Linked DNA regions of Gemmata palustris. The protein of the gene in region 1 interacts with the protein of each later gene in a pairwise test. Links are inferred from orthologs where the notes say so. Each region holds a gene or a part of one and is shown in the gene's direction. Other genes may lie near its edges.

Region 1 (3,306 bases):
CGTCGAAATCTGGCAGTGCGACGCGAACGAGGTGTACCTCCACTCGTCCGACAGCACCCCGAAAGCCAAGCAACAAGACAAGAACTTCCAGGGGTTCGGCCGCTGCGCCACCACCGATAAGGGCGAGTACCGGTTCCGCACCATCAAGCCGGTTCCGTACCCCGGTCGGCCCGCGCCGCACATCCACTTCAAGGTGAAGAAGGGGAACCGCGAGTTGCTCACCAGCCAGTTCATGATCCGCGGGCACGCGGGCAACGCGCGCGACGGGGTATTCGGTGGCGTCCGCGACGTCATCGACCGCGAACTGATCCTGGTGGACTTCAAGCCGGTCAAGGACTCGAAAATCGGCGAATTGCAGGCGTACTTCGAGATCGTTCTCGGCGTCACGCCGGACGAGAAGGACATGAACCCGCGGAAGTAACTGCGCGGGCTGAATCGAACCCCATCATATCTATTCGGAGACTCCATATGCGAATGGCAGCAGTGGCATTATTCGTGGGCGGGTTGCTCGCGGTCGTTTCGTTCACCAACGCTCAACCCCCCGGCGGCGGTAAGGGCGGCGGTGGTAAGGGTGGCGGAGGAGGCGAAAAAGGCGGCAAGGGCGGCCCCGGTGGGCCGGGCGGCGGTCGGGCCGTCAGCGCCGAAGAAATGGTGACGCGGTTGATGGCCTTCGACAAGAACAGCGACGGCAAACTCACGAAGGACGAGGTCACGGACGAGCGGTTGAAGCCGCTGTTCGAGCGGGCCGATGCGAACCAGAAGGGCGTTCTCACAAAGGAAGAACTGACCGCGTTCTTCACGAAGGAAATGGCCAATCTCGGTGGCGGCGGCCCCGGCGGTGGTGGCCCGGGAGGATTCGGTGGTGGTCGGCCGGGTGGCCCGGGCGGTGGCGGCCCCGGGGGATTTGGTGGGTTCGGCCCGCCCCCTCTCGGTCAGATCATGCCGGTGTTCCTCCAGGACCAACTGAAGCTGACCGATGCCCAGAAGAAGCAACTCGAAGCCATCCAGAAGGACGTGGACGCGAAGCTCGAAAAGCTCATGACCGAAGAACAGAAGAAAACGTTCAAGGCCATGAAGGAACGCGGTCCCGGTGGCCCGGGTGGTCCCGGCGGATTCCCGGGAGGGCCGGGCGGCCCCGGTGGGTTCCCGGGCGGTCCCGGCGGACCGGGTGGCAACCCTCCGCCCCCGCCGCCGGAACGGTAAAATGCTGAACCCCGCCCTTTTGGGCGGGGTTCGTCTTTGGGTCTGAACTGTTCGGCTTCCGACGGCAGAACACGGGCGCATCACTCTAAATGTGGACAGAGTAATTTGTTTACCCTCTCTTCCCCTCATGTTATGAGCGGGTTATAATCGCTGAGTCTTCCGCTCGCCCCGGTAGAGAGACCGGATTATGGCCACAGCAACCCCACTTCCAGACGTCGCCCCCGACACCGAGGCCAAAACGCGCCGCCAGCCGCCCTACGCGGTCATTCTGCACAACGACGACAAGAACACGATGGAATTCGTCGTGGGCGTGCTACGCAAGGTGTTCGGCTACACCGTCGAGAAGTGCGTGAAGCTCATGCTCGACGCGCACCAGAACGGTAAAGCGGCGGTGTGGATCGGGGCGCTGGAAGTGGCCGAGCTGAAAGCCGATCAGATCCGCTCGTGCGGCTCCGACCCGTTCGTGAAGCAGGGCGGGCACCCGCTCGGCGTGAGCATCGAACCCGCTGCTTGAAGTCGGCACGCTCGGTTCCTCTGGTCCTTTCAAAGCACTTTCTGGCTCACTGAGCGTCGCGAAGAAAAAGGGAAAGAAAATCAAAAAGCGCGCGAACCACCCCTTAGAAGCTCGTGTCCGAGAAGGGTAACCGCACCGGGGGTTCGCCCCGGTGTTCGGTCGTTGGCTCTGAAAATTTGGAAAAATCGGCGAGAGTCGATTGCCAAGCGGATCGCGGCTAGTTACTGTTACTAGTCCGTGGCCGGGCGATCCCGGCTCGCGTCGTTTTTACCGTGTACCCCTAACCTTTATTTCCCTCTAACCGTTCGAGATGACTTCTTAATTCATCCTCTGGCACGGCTCTCAACCGTGTCACAACGTCCGCGGAGGTGTGCGATGGCCCTGAACAACCTGAAGACCCTGACGACGACGACCGCCATTGTGACCAGCGTGAAGCTGATCGCGACGCCGGCCGATCGCCTCGGTCTGGGGTTCGCGGCTGGAGCCTATTCAGCGGACGACCTGTCCCAGGGGCAATTCCCGTTGCCCCACAATCCGGAACCCGAACAGGTCCGGTCACGGCAGGACGAGTCCGCACCGCAGATGCGAAAGCAGACGCGGGCGGGCGCTCCAGACGCCGTGCCCCCGACCGGTCCGGTCGGATGTCATTCCCCTGGTTCCCGTGCCGTCGTCTCGTGGCCGTCCCTATCCGGTGCGAACCGGACAGCGATAGTCACAGATTCCCGGTGGGATCGCTTGACCACAGTAAGCGTCGTCAGAAGCCGAATCAGCCGCGACTGCCAATCGCCTGCTCGGACCTGCGACAAACAAGGCGTACTGAGGAAAGTGACCCCGGCGACGACGGCCGGAAAGTGAGGTGACCACTGGCTTAAACGCACCCCCGATTCGGATTGACCACGAGGGCCGGCCCACCGGCTCAGATGAACAACCGTAGTCGTTGCGCGTTTACGCGATGGTCACAACCAGGACTTTTAACTTCTATCACGCTGGTCCCGGATTGGTGCGAGTGAGACCTCGTCGGGTCGCACGGTGCGCCGGTGTCACGAAGCAGACGAAGGCCGCGCGCCTTCAGTCGCCTCGCGAACATCGCCGTCGCATGTGACAACTCACGAACGGGTCCCCTCAAACCAACCCCTGGGCAAAAGCCGCCGCGGCTTTCCCGGTTCCGGTTCCCGACGATTGTTCGCGCCGATGTCCCTTTCTCAGCAAAGGGGCGCCCGGAGCGGTCGTGGTGCAGCACATCGCTGCGCCGGACCGCAAGGGAAAGGTGCGAGTCGGTGAGCCGCTACCCAGAAGCCGCCCGGACGCGGGAACGAGCCGCCCCCTTCTCTGATCCGAGGAGGGCCGCGTTCCCGAGTCGGTCGCGCGTCGCCAGCGCCGCAAAACACGGGACAAGGATCGGGACAGGAACCCAATCATGAGCTGGACCGAAATCACTGTGTTGGTTGAGAAGGCGAAGACCGGCGACCGCGAGGCTTACGGCGAGTTGGTCACCCGGTTCCAGAGCAGCGTCTACGCGATGGCGCTGGGCCGGGTGCGCGACCCGCTCGAGGCGCAGGAACTGGCCCAGGACGTGTTCGTCCACGCGA
Region 2 (3,118 bases), 1.2 Mb from region 1 along the record:
CGACGAGATCGGCGGGCAGCGAATCAAGCCGAGTTGCGGGACATCTTGTACATACCCGCCGCGCCAACCGGCGCCGCCACACTCTCTGTGTTAACTCTGGCACACGACGCGAACCGCGCAACTGGCGCAGGCGCGGAATTTCACCCAACTGCTGAACACGGCCGGTATGTTCGGCCGATCTAGTCCAAGTTCACCCAAAAACGGGTGCATTCGGGGTCGAGCGGCACGCCGAGTCACGGATTTGGGACTCGATCACCCGGAGCCGAAACTTCCGCGGACGAGGTTGTCATGGGCTGGAAGTCGATCGCGTGGACGGGGTTGCTCGTCCCGGCGCTCGCCGGGTGCGGCGCGCTCCGTCACGCCGCACCCGGCGTATCGGACGATAACGTACCGAGCCGAACCCGGCTCGGGATCGAGCGCGACCAGCGCCGCGACGCCCGCGCCGCGTGGCAGGCGGTGGGCGCGCGGCACACGGACCGCGCCTTCAGTACCGAGTTCCGGGACGGGTTCCTGGACGGCTACGCGGCCTACCTCGATCGCGGTGAGGCCGCCCAACCGCCGGCCGTGTCACCGGCCAGTTTCGTGCAGAACAAGACCTCTAGTTCTTCCGAAGACGGCGGACTGATCCGCGACTACTACATCGGCTTCCAGTACGGCGGCGAGGTCGCGGGCGCGAACGTCCGCCGACCGGCGCCGATCACCCTACCGACCGAACCGGTCCGCCCGGCTCCGATTACCCCGACCGTTCCCTACGTGCCGCCGGCCTGGTCGAACCCGAACTCGAAGCCAACACCGGCCCCGCTGCCGCACTCGGGGCCGAGCGCCCCCGGGACCAATACGGGCAAGTTCGACACGATCGATTCCTGGTCCCCGGAAGGTTCGGGCAAGCCGGTTCCGCCGCTCCCGAAACCGGAGCTACCGGTCATCAAGCCGTTTACCCCGACCCTGCCGGGCGACACGAAGCTCGCGCCGCTGCCCGTGCCCCCCGCACCGGATCGACTGCCGTTGCCCGTGCCGCCCTCTTCACGACCGGACCCGCTGCCCGTGCCCGCGCCGCCGGGCACGCTGGTGCCACCCGCGCCGACTCCGAACGTACCTCTCCCGCCGCCGGGTGCGTCCGCGCCCTCTTTTCTGGGTGAGGTGCCCGTGATCCCGTTCCAGTTCGCGCCCGTGCCGGTCCCCCCAGTGGTCGTCCTGAGCCCGCAGAAGTAGAGGGGGCGCCGAACCGCGATATCGGCACGCCCGTTGCTCTCTATCGGTCGAAAAGTGCGTTAGATACCGCCCCGCATCGGGTACACTTCCGTGTTGTGGGACGGAAACTCGCCACCGAAGGAGACGAACATGAGCGCCAACACCGCCACCAAGAAGGCCGAAGCGGGCACGAGCTTTCCCACGCGAAACGACCTCGCCGCCGAAACCCGGACGAAGGCGATTTCGCTGCTAAACCAGCACCTCGCGGACACGTTCGACCTGATGTCGCAAACCAAGTTCGCCCACTGGAACGTGAAGGGGCCGAACTTCATCGCGCTGCACAAACTGTTCGATGAACTCGCGGAAGGCTTGGAAGAACACATTGATGAGATTGCGGAGCGCACGACCGCTCTGGGAGGGGTCGCGACGGGTACCGCGCGCCAAGCCGCGGCATCGAGCCGCGTGCCCGAGTTCCCGTCCGGCACACACAAGGGGTTGGACGTCGTCACCGCGCTGGCCGAACGGTTCGCGGCGCTGGGCAAAACGACCCGCGAAGCCATCGACACCGCGGACGAACTGGGCGACAAGAACACGGCCGACCTGTTTACGCAGGTGTCACGCGACCTCGACCAGTCGCTGTACTTCCTCGAAGCTCACTTGCAGGGGTAGGGGGAAAAGCAAAATCCGCCGCGGATAAACGCAGATAACACGGATCAAGACCGAAGGCAGATTGGTCTTCGGTCTTTTCAGTTTTGATCTGTGCTAATCTGTGTTCATCCGCGGCGAATTTTCTCTTCGCGACTCACACCAATCGCCAGACCGCACCCACAACTCCGACCAATAGCACCAGCCCGAAACATCCCTTGTTGATGACCTTCGGTGGAGCGGCTAGCGCCCGCAGTTCGGCTTCGGCTTCGTCACAGGCGCGGATGTAGCCGTCGCGGTCGTCGATGTGCTTGTAGTCCGATTCGTGGACGATTTTATTCCGCACGGTGGCGACGAACCGGATCTTCCTCACCAGGGGTTGAGGGAGCCGGTTCTGCGCGCTGGTCACTTTCTCGTGTAGCCCCTTACCGGTCGCGTGGAAGGCTTGCTCCAGAAGTGCTTCCAGTGCCTTGGTCCGCGTGATGGCCAGTTCGATGTCACTCATGGGCTATTTCTTACCCAAAAGGAGATCAACGACCCAGCACCCGCGCACGTGAATCTGGTCGGCGTCGCGACAGTGGTTCAGAATGTTGACGTTGTCGCAGCCCGCGTCCTGAAGCGCGTCTGCCAAAATCGGCATCACGCTGAAATCACGCGAGTCGTACATCTGCTTCGCCAAAGCGAGAACTGTCGATGTGCTCCAAGTTCGTTTGATACTCGCTAACCAAACTACATTTTCAAATACGTCGCGCAGAAACGTGATTTGTGTATCAGCGATCGGGTTCGAGCCTGGATCACCGGAGGCAACAGAGGCAACTTCGGCGGCCGCACCACCCATCCACCTGACACGTGCCCCGGGATTTTCTTGGTGGGCCAGGGCTGAAGCGAGTTCCAGTGCAGCACGTGTGAGGTCGTCCAGCGGCGGTCGGGGGAGACATTCAGGAGGAGGCCCGTACTCTCTGAGCGCTTCCCTAATCGACCCACTCGTCGATAAGAAACGGGTCTTTAACCACTCAGTCCCTTCTGCTGCCTCCGTTGCAAGTTCCACGGTTCGCCGAAGGAGTTCATTGTCGCGGAGGGGTAAAACATGCCGAGCGCAGGCGATGTCGTATAGGAAAATCTTGCGATCAGTAACGATCGGACAGCCATCAAGGATAAGACTTTGAAAGCTGAGCTGGATGCTGTAGAAGTCTCGTGCTCCAATACACCTCATCCAATCCGCTTCGGCGAACCAGCAACGTATCGTTTGTTGCTGGTCTCCAATGAGTTGAGCTGAAACGCG

The links.
Region 2: the proteins of J8F10_RS28380 (region 1) and dps interact in binary tests that used the Escherichia coli proteins (3 or more experiments, as listed by UniProt). The link is inferred for Gemmata palustris from one-to-one orthologs.

Annotation. Positions count from the first base shown.
Region 1 is NZ_JAGKQQ010000001.1:6,818,960-6,822,265, forward strand. The notes cover bases 66-3,053. They hold J8F10_RS28380 (ATP-dependent Clp protease adaptor ClpS), read left to right. Parts: upstream 66-1,390; coding sequence 1,391-1,717; downstream 1,718-3,053. Other genes in these bases: J8F10_RS28370 (dioxygenase family protein), read left to right, coding at 66-421; J8F10_RS28375 (hypothetical protein), read left to right, coding at 469-1,203. Outside these bases: more of J8F10_RS28370, read left to right, coding at 1-65; J8F10_RS28385 (RNA polymerase sigma factor), read left to right, coding at 3,135-3,306. UniProt on the Escherichia coli protein: Involved in the modulation of the specificity of the ClpAP-mediated ATP-dependent protein degradation.
Region 2 is NZ_JAGKQQ010000001.1:5,580,726-5,583,843, forward strand. The notes cover bases 301-3,100. They hold dps (DNA starvation/stationary phase protection protein Dps), read left to right. Parts: upstream 301-1,341; coding sequence 1,342-1,860; downstream 1,861-3,100. Other genes in these bases: J8F10_RS22965 (hypothetical protein), read left to right, coding at 301-1,212; J8F10_RS22975 (hypothetical protein), read right to left, coding at 1,994-2,341; J8F10_RS39210 (hypothetical protein), read right to left, coding at 2,345-3,100. In the rest of the region: more of J8F10_RS22965, read left to right, coding at 289-300; more of J8F10_RS39210, read right to left, coding at 3,101-3,118.